2 regions of the Gordonia sp. G4 genome follow, and region 2 is predicted to be linked to the other one. Evidence: predicted binding sites of a transcription regulator. Region 2 holds the regulator's gene; the other holds the start of a gene.

Region 1 (7,915 bases), 170 kb from region 2:
TGGGGTGAACGCCCATCTGCCCGAACCCGAGATGGTCACCGTCAGCGGGCCGATCTGTTCGACAGTCTTCCGCTGTGCCTCGGTACTTGCCGCGACGACTATCCGGTCGACGTCCGGGGGCGCCGACGGCAAGTCGACGACACAAGAACTCGAACCCTGCAACCGGACTCCGGAGGAGCTGGGATTGTTGAAGAAGATCAGGTCGTCGTCCGTGCGGACCTTGTGGCCCGCAGTCAACAGCACTGCGATGAGGTCGACGTCGTCGGGCGAAACGCTGTGAACCTCGACGAGGTGCGCGGTCGTGCTCAGGGCGGTCTTGGAGCCCTTGGTGAGCTCGTCCACAGGTACTCCTCGAAAGGTGGCGATGGGGCGGGCCAATGATATGCGGGGGCGCTGTCAGGGACCACGCAGTCAGCCGACGGACATCCGACCCGTCGGTTCACGAAATGACAGCTGCCACTCCGATTGTCAGGCAACCGAATGACATTCGGCTCGATCAGCGCAGCGAGTAACGGACCGGCAGGTGCTTGAGTCCACCCACGAAGACGGTCGCGGCCAGCTCGGGCGTTCCGGCCGGTTCGATGGTGTCGAGCCGCGGGATCAACTCGGCGAAGAAGCTCCTCATCTCCATCCGAGCCAGTGCGGCGCCGAGACAGAAGTGGACGCCGTAACCGAACGACAGGTGCTTGTTGGGGAAGCGGCCGACGTCGAAGGTGTGCGGATCGTCGAAGACCTCTTCGTCCCGGTTGCCCGATGTGTAGGCGAGATAGACGGATTCACCCTTGGCGATGGGGACACCCCGCACCGAGGTGTCCTCGGCGGCGGTGCGCATGAATTCCTTGACCGGCGTGGTCCATCGGATCATCTCCTCGACCGCGGTGCCGATGAGTTCGGGTTCGCGTCGGAGACGTTCGAGTTCACCGGGATTCTCGATGAGCGCCCGTAGCCCACCGGAGATCGCGTCCTTGGTGGTGTCGTGCCCGGCGCTCGCCACGATCACGTAGTACGACGCGGTGTCCACATCGGAGAGGCGCTCGCCGTCGACGAGGCCGTTGGCGATGGCCGACGCGAGGTCCTCGGTGGGCTGAGCGCGCCGGGAGGCGGTCAGCCTGCCGAAGTAGGCGAAGAAGTCCAGGAGTGTCGCCATTCGCTCCTCGAGGGTTGCCCCTCGCCGGTACTCGGCGTCGTCGGCACCGAACATCTCCTGTGTGAGCTGGTGCATCCGCGGAAAGTCCTCTTCGGGGAGACCCAGCAGCGAGAGGATGACGTACAGCGGGAAACCGACCGCGATCTCCTCGACGAAGTCGCACTCCGGGCCGATGTCGCGCATCCGGTCGACGTAGCGCTTGGCGAGCTCGTCGACGCGCGACTGCAGATCCCGCAGGGCCTTCGGTCGGAACCAGTCGGCGCCGATCGCGCGGACCTTGCGGTGATGAGGGTCGTCCATGTGGATCAAGGTGCGCAGTCCCGCACCGGATTCCAGCTGCGCTCGTGCGGCGTCGTCGGCGGCCGCGGTGGTCAGCACCGGTCGCGGTTCACTGAGCCACAGGTTGTTGTCGCGCTCGATGTCCATGATGTCGGCGTGCCTCGTGATGGCGTAGAACGGCCGGTACGGACCATGGTCGACGCGCGGCACCGGATCGTGCGCACGCAGGTACGCCATCGCGGCATGCAGTCGCGGCTCGTCGGTGTAGGCCTTGGCGTCGGCGAAGACGCTGGCGGCGTCGTCGGTCATGCTCGTGCCTGCGCTGCTTGTCGCCACCGATGCGTCCTTCCGTCGAGGGGTACTCCTCGCACCGAGTGTCCGATATCGGCGTGTTCGGGGTCGGCGAATGGCGAACATGCTCGCTTCACGCCCGCCGGGCACCGGTATAGAGATGACTGCCGCCCGGAGGCCCGTTCGAGGGGGTGACGGCCCATCCGGGACGAGTCACGCGCCGAATGGCGGCCATGAGCACCGCGACCGAATCCGGCGAGGACGCCACCCCGACTTCCCGCTGCGACGGCGCGACGACTGCCGACTCCACCGGCGACTATCTGCCGGTCGCCGACCACGGTGTCATCGGTGACCTCCGCACCGCGGCCGTCGTGGGAGTCGACGGGCGGATCGACTGGTTCTGCTGTCCGCGGTTCGACTCGCCGAGCGTGTTCGGCTCGTTGCTCGATGCGCACCGGGGCGGCGCCTGGACGGTGGAACCGGTGGACGGTGACGTCACCACCCGGCAGTTCTACCTTCCCGACTCCAACGTGCTCGTCACCCGCTTCCTGAGCGAGGACGGAGTCGCCGAGGTGCAGGACCTGATGCCGATCGCCAGACCACACGATCCCGACCACCGAACGCGGATCATCCGTCGGATCTCCTGTGTGCGGGGTTCCGTCCGGTTCCGCGTGACGGTCGCGCCGCGGTTCGACTACGGCCGTGCGGCACATTCCCTCGTCGTCGAGGACGAATCCCGGGTTCGCTTCGAGACCGACGACCTGGTGCTGCATCTCGTCTCGACCGTCAGCGTCGACACGGTCGACGACCGGGATGCGCTGGCCGACTTCACCGTCGAGACCGGCGAATGCGTCACGTTCGTCCTCGCTCCCGACCCCATCGGGCCGGAAGTACTCGACCACGACAGTTCTCCCGCGGTCGTCGCCGCGACCGTCGCGTTCTGGCAGGACTGGGTCTCTCGGTCCTCCTACACCGGCCGATGGCGGGAGATGGTGCATCGGTCGGCGCTCACACTCAAACTGCTGACGCATGAACCATCCGGGGCGGTGGTGTCCGCGGTCACCGCCGCACTTCCCGAGGAGATCGGCGGCGAACGGAATTGGGACTACCGCTATGTGTGGATCCGCGACGCGGCGTTCACGCTCTACGCGTTGTTGCGGATGGGGTTCACCGACGAGGCGAGTGCGTTCATGGACTGGCTGACCTGCCGATTCGACGACGGCGCTGACGTGTCGGGAGATCTGGGGCCGCTGCGATTGATGTACACGCTCGACGGCGATCCACCACCGGCCGAGACCGAGCTCGATCATTGGGAGGGTTACCGGCAGACCTCGCCGGTGCTGATCGGGAACGCCGCCGCTGATCAACTCCAGCTCGACATCTACGGCGAACTCATCGACTCGGTGTACCTGTACAACAAGTACGGACCGGGCATCTCCTATGGATCGTGGACACATCTGTGCACGGTGGCCGGCTGGCTCGTCGACAACTGGGATCGCCCGGACCAAAGCATCTGGGAGGTGCGCAGCAAGCCGCAGGACTACGTCTACTCGCGCGTGATGTCGTGGGTGGCGCTGGAGCGGATGATCCGGATGAGCCGTCAGCGCGGACTGCCCGGTGACGTCGCCGGTTGGATGAAGGCCCGCGACGACATCTTCGTACAGATCATGGAGCGGGGTTGGAACGACGAGGTGGGAGCGTTCGTCCAGACCCTCGATTCCGACCGCCTGGACGCGGCACTGTTGCTGATCCCCGCCGTGAAGTTGTTGTCGCCCACCGACGATCGGTTCCTCAGCACTCTCCAGCGGATCGAGGAAGAACTGGTGAGCGACTCCCTGGTGTTCCGGTACGACACCGACGGCGGGCACGACGGCATCGACGGAGCCGAGGGTACCTTCTCGCTGTGCTCGTTCTGGTACGTCGAGGCGCTCACCCGGACCGGCCGTCTGGGCGACGCGCGTCTCGCGCTCGAGAAGATGTTCACCCACGCCAACCACCTCGGCCTGTACGCCGAGCAGGTGGGTCTGACCGGTGAACAACTGGGCAACATGCCGCAGGCGTTCACCCACCTCGCGCTGATCAGCGCGGCCATCAACCTCGATCGGCAGCTTGGTGATTGATTCAGGTGCCGCGGATCCGGTTGCGGTTTATCCCGACAACCGGGAAAAACCGCAACCGGATCTGACTCTCGTCCTCAGATCCAGCCGGACCCGCCGCACAGGTCGTCGGCGGCCGCGGGGCCGGTCGACCCTGCCGCATATGGTTGCGGTGCAGGCGGATTCGTCAGTACCGGTGCCGCGACCTCCCAGACATGTGCGAGGCCGTCGGGCCGGGTGAACAGCGACCGGTCACCGCGCAGCACATCGACGATCAGTCGTGCATAAGGCGACAATCCGTCGGCCACCTCGTCGAGCTTCTCGGTCATGTGCGCGACGGACAGGTCGGTCCCCGAACCCGGTTCCTTGATCGTGACGGCGAGATCGATGGCACCGTCGCCGGCCAGGTCGAAGGTCAGCACGGTGCCGTCGGTCGGAGTGTCGGTCAGCGGACCGTCGGCGGGGGCGCGGAAGACCAGGCTGAGGCGTTGCGCGCTGTGGTCGAGCATCTTGCCGGTACGGAGCAGGAACGGGACACCGTGCCAGCGGTCGGTGTCGACCCACAGGCGCACCGCCGCGAACGTCTCGGTGGTGGAGTCGTCGGGGATGCCCTCGGTGTCGCGGTAGCCCTCGTATTGACCGAAGACCACCTCGGCGGGGTCGAGTGGCCGGAAGGCGGCGATGACCGACTCCCGGGCGCCGAGCAGGTCCTCGGCGCCGAGCGAGACCGGAGGTTCCATCGCGACTTCGGCCGCCACCTGGAACAGGTGCGTGACGATCATGTCCAGGAATGCCCCGGTGGCGTCGTAGAACGCGGCGCGGTCGGCGATGTCGAGGGTTTCCGGGACGTCGATCTGGACCTCCTCCACGTGCTCGCGGTTCCACACCCCGGCGAACAGGCCGTTGGCGAAACGCAGCACGTGCAGGTTCTGGGTGCTCTCCTTCCCCAGGAAATGGTCGATCCGGTAGATCTGGTCTTCGTCGAGGGATTCGTGGACCGCCTCGTCGAGGGTCCGGAATCCGCCGGGTGACGTACCGAACGGCTTCTCGTAGACGACGCGCGAGTTCTTCGCGAGACCGTGCGCGGCGATCGCTTCCGTGTAGTCGACGAAGGTGGTCGGCGGGAGGGCGAGATAGTGAACCAGCTGGGCCGTGCCGCCGATGGCGTCTCGGCTGGCGTCGATCACCTCCAGCAGGCGGCCGGGGTCGTCGGCGGTGAACCCGCCGCCGGCAAATCGAATGGTCTCGGCGAACGAGGCCCATTCGTCCGAGGACACCGACCCGTCCGAACCGAATTCCTCGACCGCGTTCTTCACGTGCTGCCGGAACTCGTCGTCAGTGCGGTCGCCCCGGCCGTTGCCGATGAGCTGCCACCCGTCCGGGAGCAGGCCTCGACGGTGGAGTTCGAACAGCGAGGGCAGGACCATCCGCTTGGCGAGGTCGCCGGTCGACCCGAAGAGAACGAAGATCACTGCCGCGTCCGTGGCGGCAGGGGCGTCGGACTGTGTCGCGTTCTCCCGGGCGGAGCTGTCTGCGGTCATGCATTCAATACTGCCGGTCGACGACGCGGCGGCACGGATAGTGTTCTAGATCACAAATCTAGTAGACCTGAGCGGAATGCACTCAACTCTAGTGGCGTTACAGACCTCGTAGGGCTCATACTTGAGCCTGTTGGACTAAAGAGAAAGGTGCACGCGAGTGGACAGCTTCACCCCCACCACCAAGACGCAGCAAGCATTGAGCTCTGCTGTGCAGGCGGCGGCCAGTGCTGGCAACCCCGACGTGCGACCGGCCCACATCCTCGTGGCACTGCTCGATCAGTCCGACGGCATCGCGTCGCCGCTGCTCAAGGCAGTGGGCGTGGACCCGTCGAGCGTTCGTGCGCAGGCCCAGGCTCTGGTCGATCGCATGCCGACGGTATCCGGCGCCAGCTCGACGCCTCAACTATCCCGCGAATCGATCGCGGCCGTCACCGCTGCCCAGCAACTGGCCGGCGAGCTCGACGACGAGTACGTCTCGACCGAGCACGTCGTCGTCGGTCTGGCGACCGGTGACTCCGATGTCGCCAAACTGCTGCACAACCTCGGTGCGACTCCGCAGGCCCTGCGCGAGGCGTTCGTCGCCGTGCGAGGCAGTGCGCGGGTCACCTCTGAGGACCCCGAATCGACCTACCAGGCTCTCGAGAAGTACTCGACCGACCTGACCGCGGCGGCCCGCGAGGGCAAGCTCGACCCGGTCATCGGCCGCGACACCGAGATCCGGCGCGTCGTGCAGGTCCTCAGCCGTCGGACCAAGAACAACCCGGTCCTGATCGGTGAACCCGGTGTCGGCAAGACCGCCATCGTCGAAGGACTCGCCCAGCGCATCGTCGCCGGCGACGTGCCGGAGTCGTTGCGCGGCAAGACCGTCATCTCCCTCGACATGGGTTCGATGGTCGCCGGTGCCAAGTACCGCGGTGAGTTCGAGGAACGCCTCAAGGCCGTGCTCGACGAGATCAAGGGATCGGCCGGCCAGGTCATCACATTCATCGACGAGCTGCACACGATCGTCGGCGCCGGTGCGACAGGCGATTCCGCGATGGACGCGGGCAACATGATCAAGCCGATGCTCGCCCGTGGTGAGCTGCGGCTGGTCGGTGCCACGACCCTCGAGGAGTACCGCAAGTACATCGAGAAGGATGCCGCACTCGAGCGTCGGTTCCAGCAGGTGTACGTCGGCGAGCCGTCGGTCGAAGATGCCATCGGCATCCTCCGCGGCCTCAAGGACCGGTACGAGGTGCACCATGGTGTGCGCATCACCGACTCCGCATTGGTCGCCGCCGCAACGCTTTCCGATCGCTACATCACGTCGCGGTTCCTGCCCGACAAGGCCATCGACCTCGTCGACGAGGCCGCGTCGCGGTTGCGGATGGAGATCGACTCGCGCCCCGTCGAGATCGACGAGGTCGAGCGGATCGTCCGTCGGCTCGAGGTCGAGGAGGTCGCCTTGCAGAAGGAGACCGACGCGGCGTCGAAGGACCGGCTCGAGAAGCTGCGCGCCGAACTGGCCGACCAGAAGGAGAAGCTCAACGAGCTCTCCGCCCGGTGGCAGTCGGAGAAGACCGCGATCGACGCGGTGCGCGACCTCAAGGAGGAGCTGGAACGGCTTCGCGGCGAGGCCGATCGGGCCGAGCGTGACGGTGATCTCGGGCGCGCAGCCGAACTGCGGTACGGCAAGATCCCCGGCCTGGAGAAGGAACTCGAGGCCGCGATCGAGAAGACCGGAACCGATCCCTCGCAGGACGTGATGCTGCAGGAGGAGGTCGGCCCCGACGACGTGGCGCAGGTCGTGTCGGCGTGGACCGGAATCCCGGCCGGACGCATGCTCGAGGGCGAGACCGCCAAGCTGCTGCGTATGGAAGAGGAACTGGGACACCGGGTCATCGGCCAGAAGGACGCGGTGCAGGCGGTGTCCGACGCGGTGCGTCGTGCACGCGCAGGAGTCGCCGACCCGAACCGGCCGCTCGGCTCGTTCATGTTCCTCGGCCCCACCGGCGTCGGCAAGACCGAGCTCGCCAAGGCGCTCGCCGAGTTCCTGTTCGACGACGAGCGGGCCATGGTCCGTATCGACATGAGCGAGTACGGCGAGAAGCACAGCGTGGCAAGGCTCGTCGGCGCTCCGCCCGGTTATGTCGGATACGAGGCCGGTGGTCAGCTGACCGAGGCGGTGCGACGTCGTCCGTACACGGTGGTCCTGTTCGACGAGATCGAGAAGGCCCATCCGGACGTCTTCGACGTGCTGCTGCAGGTGCTGGACGAAGGCCGCCTGACCGACGGACAGGGCCGGACGGTGGACTTCCGCAACACCATCCTCATCCTCACCTCGAACCTCGGTGCGGGTGGCGACAAGGACCACGTCATGATGGCCGTGCGCTCGGCGTTCAAGCCCGAGTTCATCAACCGTCTCGACGACGTCGTGATCTTCGACGCCCTGAGCCCTGAGGAACTGGTGTCGATCGTCGACATCCAGCTCGGCCAGCTCAAGAAGCGGCTCGCGCAGCGCCGCCTCGACCTCGAGGTGTCGACCAAGGCCAAGGAATGGCTGGGCGCACGCGGATTCGACC
Region 2 (7,915 bases):
TCGTCGTGCGGACGTCGGTCGCCGTCTCGGTCTCGGTGACCGTCGCCTGTTCGGTCGAGGTGACCGCCGCCGGCGTCTCGGTCACCGTGACGGGGGCGGCGGGTTCGGCGATGCTCGACTCGGCGGTCAGGAGCAGGGTGATCCCGACGGCACCCAGGAACACGGCGGCACCGATCGCGGCGCCGACGAACCACCAGCGGCGACCGGTCGACGTCCGGGTGGCGACGGCCGTGGCCGGCGCGACCACCGCGGCGTCGGCCGCGCCGAGGGCAGAGGCGAGAGACGGGTTGTCCGCGACCGTGACCGGGCGCTGCGCCGCGTACTCGAACGCCGGCGCGATCCCGGGGAGCTGCGCACCCGGGCCGACCACGATCACCGAGGTGACGTCTCGACCACGCGGCAGCCCGCTGACCGTCGTCGCGAGCCGCGACGCGGCGTCGGGGTCGGTGACCGAGGCGATCTCACCCGGCGCGAAGTCGGCGGTGCCGAGGACCGCGCCCGACGCGGTGTCGACGGTCGCCAGCGTCGTGCCGGCCGCGGGTGCCGCGTTGCGATCGAGGTCGACGACGGCGACCACACCGCCGCGGGTCGAGTAGGTGCAGGCGATCTCGGCCAGTGCCGCGGCGTATCCGGTGACGACGACCTTGTCGCTCCAGGACGGCCCCGTGGCCGCGCCCGGCGCGAAGACCCGGGCCAGATGATCGCGGACGTCCGCACGCGACGCCGAGATGCCGATCCGATCGACCTCCACCGGGACGGAGTCGACGAGTTCGACGATGGCGGCCTCGGCACCGGCGGCCGACGCGTCGGGGAGGTCCACGAGGTTGCTCGCCAGGATGTGTCCGTCGGCGTCACGAACCACCGAGCTGATCTGGTCGTCGACGACGGAGATGCCCAGAACCACGAACCCTGGCAACGGACCGGTTCCCGGTACCTCGGACATGGTTCACCTCCCGTCGCCGGCCTGCTGCGGCGTCCTGACCCGCTAGCCTAGCGGCTGGCGTGTAGAGGGGGGCACCCGACCGTGTCCGGTGTACTGCTCAGATCGGCTCGGCGGCATGCTGGGTGTAGGCGGCGACGCGGACCGCCTCGTCGGTTTCCAGGCCCGCCCCCAGGGCTCCTCCGACGGTCGCGAGTGAGCAGGTCAGCCAGGCGACCTCCAGATAGTCGGTGAAGCCGGCCGGGTGTCCGAGGGTCGAACTGAACACCTCCGGCACCACGAGGCACATCGCGCCGAGCGCGGACAGCACGAACAGTGCCGCGTAGAGGGCTGCGACACCGAGGGCCACCGTGATCACGGTGACGATGTTGAACAGCGCCACCTGTTCTCGCGTCTGTCGAGAGCAGCCGCGTTCCCAGAGGTCGGCACCGATGATCAGCGTCGCGGTGATGGCGATGATGGATCCGAGCGCGACACCGGTGAGTCGAATCCCGCCGAAAGTGTCTGCGAGCAGCCAGATGTCGGCGGTCACCAACGCGAAGACCCCGGCCGCGATCGCTCCGGTGAGCGCGCGGGTGAGGCCGAGTGCGAGACGCCACGGGCGGTTGGCCCGCACCATGCCGGTGAGCAGGCGCAGGTTGCCCGTCAGGACGCGCGCGGTGAAGGCGGTGCCCTCGTCGTCGACGTCGGTCCCGAGCTGACGGACACGGTGGCGCAACGCCGATCGCGCCGGCGACTTCTGGTGTTCGCGAAGGTCGTCGGCGTCGGCGCCGAGGAGTTGCCCGACGAGTCCGGTGATGATCGCGCGGGTCCGCTGTCGCACGCCGGTCGCGCCGAGCGCGGGCACCGAGAGGACCGCGACGCCGTGCACGGCGTTGGCATGCGCCACGACCGGGCGCTTGCCGACGTGCAGCGGAAGGTCGGTCAGGTGGACCACCAGGTCCCATTCACGTTCGAGCAGAAGGTCTCTCGTGGCATCGACGATCTCGGCGTCGCCGGCCGGCGGCTGCACGAGTCCGGCCTCGACGAGTTCGATCTGCCATCGGGCGCCCGGGAACGTCGTCTGGACGTGTTCGGTCAGACCGTCATCGACGAGTTTGCGCGCGAGACCGATGGCCTGGCCGGGCGCTCCGACGATGCCGAGGACGACGACGGGCTGAGCCGGCGAGTCGGCGGAGGAGTCCATCTGCGGCCGGGGTTCAGGCGAACCGGGCCGCCAGCGCCCGGAGCGTGCCCTCGATCCCCTTGCCGTTCTTCTTGTCGTAGCCGATGAGTTCCATGACCTTCGGCACCCGGAGTGTCGAGTAGTCGAACGTCTCGGTGACGGCGGTGGTGGTCGGCGAGGTCGATTCGAGCTCCCACCGCCAGCGGTGGCCCATCGGATGCTGCCACTCGACGACCCGGTCGGGTTCGAAGTCGGTGACGGTCGAGGTGATCTTGTACGGCACGCCGAACTGCTTCATCCCGACGCTGAAACGCGCGCCGCGGGTCAATGTCTCGGGCCCGCTGACGGGGGTGTCGCGCACCGTGCCGGAGCCGTCGAGTTCGGGATGGCGATGGGGGTTCGACACGAGCGCGAACACATCGGCGGCCGGGGCGTTCACCACCACCCGACGCGAGACCTTGTGGGGACCGGAGTCGACGGTGGTGACGGGTTCGGAAGCCATGCGGTCAACGTTACGCACGTCGACCGGCTCGCGTCGAAAACTGCGCCCGGGCGCCACGACGCCGGGCCCGATCGGATGTCGGGCCCGGCGAGGGGTGTGATGAGTCAGTCGGTGGTGCGCTTACGTCGCGGCTGCCATACGACCAGGGCGTTGGTGCGCGGCACCGGGACGAGTTCGCCACCGCGGCGGGTCCGCGACGCCTGCACCTCGTCGGTGAGCTCGCGAACCCGGTGCTGGAGAGCCTCCACCTGATTGCTCAGGTCGATGATGCGCTTGATGCCCGCGAGGTTGACGCCCTCCTCCTGCGAGAGACGCTGGATCTCCCGCAGGAGTTCGACGTCTCGGGACGAGTAGCGGCGACCGCCACCACTCGTCCGCTGCGGGGTGACCAGCCCCAGACGGTCATAGGTCCGCAGGGTCTGCGCGTGCATGCCGGCGAGTTCGGCGGCGACCGAGATCAGAAAGGTCGCGCCGTCGGCGTCGAAGTTCTTCTGACCGGCCATCACTCATCGCCCCCAGTCCGCCCGCGGGTCGAAACCGCTTGCCCGCTCGGCCTGATCGTAGGCGCGCATCGCCTCGACCGCTGCCTCGTCGAGTTTGTTCGGCACCGCGACCTTCACGGTGACGAGCAGGTCGCCCGCACCGCCGGACCGTTTGGGCACACCGCGACCACGCACCCGCAGGGTGCGGCCGTCGGTGGTGTTCGGCGGGATCTTCACCCCTACCGAGCCCTCGAGCGTCGGGACCGAGACAGTCGCTCCGAGAACGAGTTCGGAGATCCGCACCGGCAACTGCACCCGAAGGTCATTGCCGCTGCGGGTGAACTGCTTGTGCGGGGTCACGTGCACGACGACGTACAGGTCACCCGATGGGGCCCCACGCCGCCCGGCCTCGCCCTGTCCGGCGAGCCGGATGCGTTGTCCGTCCTCGACGCCGGCGGGAATCCGCACGTTGATGGTGCGTGCGCGGACCTTCACTCCGCTTCCGTCGCAGTCGGTGCACGGATCGTCGATCCGCGAACCGGTGCCCTGGCAGTCCTGGCAGGGCTCACTGAAACCGAACGCGCCCTGGTTGCGGCTCACGAAGCCCGAACCGTTGCAGTTCGCGCACACACGCGGACTCGTTCCGGGCTTGGCGCCCGAACCGTGGCAGGTGGTGCAGGGGGACGGGCTGGTCACCCGCAGGGGGACGGTCGTGCCGAGCGCGGCATCGGAGAACGAGAGCGTCGTCTCGGTCTCGAGGTCTTTGCCGCGACGCGGACGGCTCGCCGTCGAAGTACGTTGCGTTCCGCCGCCGCGGTTGAACAGTCCGTCGAAGATGTCGCCGAAACCGCCCCCGCCGCCGCCGGTCTGCGCCCCGCCGAACAGATCGCCGAGGTCGAAGTCGTTACCGCCGGTGGTGTAGGTCGTTCCGCCGCCGGGGAATCCGCCCGGGAAGCCGTTGCCGCCGCCGCGGAATCGTCCGCCGGCGAACATGGCGCGTGTCTCGTCGTATTCCTTGCGCTTCTCGGAGTCGCCGAGCACGCTGTGGGCTTCGGACACCCGCTTGAAGCGCTCCTCGGCCGCGGTGTCACCCGGATTGGCATCCGGATGCAGCTCGCGCGCGAGCTTGCGATAGGCCTTCTTGATCTCTTCAGCCGAAGCGTCAGAAGCAACGCCCAGGTCCTTGTAGAAGTCGTGTTCTAACCACTCACGTTGTGGTGCCACCAGACGTCACCTCCTCTGAGTTCTGTTGTCTGGATGAATGTCTTGCGAAGAACCTGAGGTGCGAGGTTCGCGGTCTGCGCTCCTCGCACCTCAGGGATCGGTGTTCGCTCTATTGTGCACCGGTCTGGTCACCCGCGGGAGCGGGATCGGTGACCGTCACCATCGCGGTGCGGATCACCTTCTCGCCCAGGCGGTAGCCGCATCGGTACACCGATCCGATCACCGGATGTGCTCCGGTGCCGTCGTGTTGCACGGCTTCGTGGAGTTCGGGATCGAACTCGTCACCCGACGCACCGAAGGCCACGAGACCTTCGGCGGCCAGCACACCGGCCAGCTTGTCGGCGACCGAACGCAGCGGCCCGCTGTCGAGATCGCCGTGCTCGCGGGCACGGTCGAGGTCGTCGATGACCGGCAGCAGCTTGTCGATCAGGATCTGCTTGCCGTAGGCGACCGAGCCCTGCTTCTCCTCGGCGGCACGCCGTCGGAAGTTGGCGAACTGGGCGCGTTCACGCTGGAGGTCGGCCGTCAGTTCGGCGACGCGTGCATCCGGTTCGTCGGGTGCGGCGTCGGCCTGCTCCTCGCCGACCTGTGACTCGTCGACGACCGGTCCGGCGTCGGCCGGGCCGGGTCCGGCGGCCGGCTCGTCGCGCACCTCACCCGTTTCCGGGTCGATGCGACGACGGTCGGTCACCGTCACCGGCTCCTCGCCGGACCCATTCGTCGAATGGGATCCTGCGGTCACTTGTTCTCCTTGGTGTCAGCGTCGTCGACGACCTCGGCGTCGACGACGTCGGGATCGCTGTCGGCGCCGGCAGCCTCACCGTTGGGGGACTCTGCCGCGGCGTTGGCGTAGATCGCCTGGCCGAGGGCCTGCGACTCCTCCGACAGCTTCTCGATCGCGGTCTTGATCGCGGCGGTGTCGGTGCCCTTCAACGCTTCCTGCGCGTTGGAGACGGCTGCCTCGACCTTCTCCTTGACCTCCGCCGGGACCTTGTCCTCGTTCTCCTTGAGGAACTTCTCGGTCTGGTGGACGAGCGACTCCGCCTGGTTGCGGGTCTCGGCCTCCTCGCGGCGCTTGCGGTCCTCGTCGGCGTGGGCCTCCGCGTCCTTGATCATGCGGTCGATCTCGTCCTTGCTCAGGCCGGAACCGTCCTGGATGCGGATGGAGTTCTCCTTGCCGGTGCCCTTGTCCTTCGCGGTGACGTGCACGATGCCGTTGGCGTCGATGTCGAAGGTCACCTCGATCTGCGGGACACCCTGCGGTGCCGGGGCGATGCCGCCGAGCTCGAAGCTGCCCAGCAGCTTGTTGTGCGAGGCGATCTCGCGCTCACCCTGATAGACCTGGATCTGCACCGACGGCTGGTTGTCCTCGGCCGTGGTGTAGGTCTCCGACCGCTTGGTCGGGATCGTGGTGTTGCGCTCGATCAGCTTGTGCATCACGCCGCCCTTGGTCTCGATGCCGAGGGAGAGCGGGGTGACGTCGAGCAACAGCACGTCCTTGACCTCACCGCGGAGCACACCGGCCTGCAGTGCGGCGCCGACGGCGACGACCTCGTCCGGGTTGACGCCCTTGTTGGGCTCGCGGCCACCGGTCAGTTCCTTCACCAGGTCGGTGACGGCCGGCATACGGGTCGAACCACCGACGAGCACGACATGGTCGATGTCGCCGACGGAGATGCCCGCATCCTTGATGACGGCCTGGAACGGTGCGCGGGTGCGCTCCAGCAGATCAGAGGTGATCTTCTGGAACTCGCTGCGCGAGAGCTGCTCGTCGAGGAACAGCGGGTTCTTGTCGGCGTCGACGGTGATGTAGGGCAGGTTGATCGAGGTGCTCTGCGAGCTCGAGAGCTCGATCTTGGCCTTCTCGGCGGCCTCACGCAGACGCTGCAGGGCCATCTTGTCCTTGGTCAGGTCGATGCCGTTCTGGCTCTTGAACTTCTCCACGAGCCAGTCGACGACGCGCTGATCCCAGTCGTCACCACCGAGGTGGTTGTCACCGGAGGTCGCGCGGACCTCGACGACACCGTCGCCGATTTCGAGCAGCGAGACGTCGAAGGTACCGCCACCGAGGTCGAAGACCAGGATGGTCTGTTCCTTCTCGCCCTTGTCCAGGCCGTAGGCCAGGGCGGCCGCGGTCGGCTCGTTGACGATGCGGAGCACGTTGAGGCCGGCGATCTGGCCGGCTTCCTTGGTGGCCTGACGCTGGGAGTCGTTGAAGTACGCGGGCACCGTGATGACGGCGTCGGTGACGTCCTCACCCAGGTATGACTCGGCGTCGCGCTTGAGCTTCATGAGCGTGCGCGCGCTGATCTCCTGCGGGGTGTACTTCTTGTCGTCGATCTCGACGGTCCAGTCGCCTTCGCCCATGTGGCGCTTGACGGAGCGGATGGTGCGGTCGACGTTCGTGACCGCCTGGTTCTTCGCGGGCTGACCGACCAGCACCTCGCCGTTACGCGCGAACGCGACCACCGACGGCGTGGTCCGCGCGCCTTCGGCGTTGGCGATGACGGCGGCTTCGCCGCCTTCGAGCACGGCGACCACCGAGTTGGTGGTACCGAGGTCGATTCCAACAGCACGAGACATGTTTGGCTTCCTCCTAGTTTGTGGGTGTGCACCCGAGTCCTTGTCCCGAGGTCTCGCGACCGCGGGGATGTCGTGGCGAAACTCTGCGGGACCGGACTTCAGTGCGTCCGACTCATGTCCTACTGAAAAAGTGGGTCCGAGTCAAACCTACTTGAGTCCACATCACTCAGGTTTCTCGAAGTGTGTAACGGGCCTCATCGGCGGATTGTTCCCGGGTCGTCGAAAAAAGTTGAGCGGATGCCGCTCAGTCCCGACGAGACCACAGATGCGTATGACGGTGTGCCCGGATTCCGGGCGCACCGTCATACGGATCATCAGCCGCTCACCAGGAACTACCCAGGTGACCGACGTCACGGACCAGTGCTCACCGTCGTCGGGTGAGCAACAAGCGGGCTGCCGCGTCGAGCAGGAAGCCCAGGATGCCGATCACGACGATCAGGGCGGCGACCTGGTCGTAGGCCAGCTGATCGCGGGCGTTGAGGATCTGGTAGCCGAGGCCCGAGCGCACGCCGAGCATCTCAGCGGGTACCAGGACCACCCAGGCGATCCCGAGTGCCACGCGGACACCGGTCTGCACGTTGCCGCGGATCGCGGGGATCACCACGGCCGTGAGGACTTCGGTACGGGTGGCGTGGAACGATCGCGCGACCTCGACGAGGCCGGGGTCGATCGACTTCACCCCGGCGGCCGTGTTGATGACGATCGGCCAGATCGCCGCGATCGCGATCAGGAAGATGACCGGTTCGTTGCCGATGCCGAACACCATCACCGCGACCGGAGCCCACGACAGCGGCGAGATCATCCGCAAGAAGGCGACGATCGGATTCGCGGCGCGCTCCGCGGTGAGACTCAGACCGATCAGCAGACCCAGCGGGAGGCCCAGCACGACCGCGATCAGCAGACCGATCAGCAACCGCCACAGGCTCAGTCCGATGTCGGGCAGCAACACCCCGCGGTCGAGGAGTTCCCACATCGCCGGGAACACCTGCTGGGGAGCGAACTGGCGGGCGAGGGAGTCC

What was found. Region 2 encodes HspR, which represses chaperone genes until heat shock. Its sites were predicted from a motif close to ANNTGAGTNNNNNNNACTCANNT; they were not measured.
Region 1: a site for HspR is predicted at 5,420-5,442, ahead of clpB (ATP-dependent chaperone ClpB). Genes of this name have one in related genera too.

What each region holds. Positions count from the first base shown of each region.
Region 1 is NZ_CM173442.1:677,517-685,431, reverse strand. Features, by position in the region: gene AC3B5T_RS02830 (TerD family protein) at 1-342, opposite strand, end outside; gene AC3B5T_RS02825 (cytochrome P450) at 497-1,735, opposite strand; gene AC3B5T_RS02820 (glycoside hydrolase family 15 protein) at 1,942-3,837, shown strand; gene AC3B5T_RS02815 (glucose-6-phosphate dehydrogenase) at 3,912-5,354, opposite strand; gene clpB (ATP-dependent chaperone ClpB) at 5,512-7,915, shown strand, end outside.
Region 2 is NZ_CM173442.1:844,550-852,464, forward strand. Features, by position in the region: gene AC3B5T_RS03550 (hypothetical protein) at 1-943, opposite strand, end outside; gene AC3B5T_RS03555 (hypothetical protein) at 1,041-2,126, opposite strand; gene AC3B5T_RS03560 (SRPBCC family protein) at 2,140-2,607, opposite strand; gene AC3B5T_RS03565 (heat shock protein transcriptional repressor HspR) at 2,712-3,110, opposite strand; gene dnaJ (molecular chaperone DnaJ) at 3,114-4,313, opposite strand; gene grpE (nucleotide exchange factor GrpE) at 4,423-5,055, opposite strand; gene dnaK (molecular chaperone DnaK) at 5,052-6,896, opposite strand; gene AC3B5T_RS03585 (ABC transporter permease) at 7,261-7,915, opposite strand, start outside.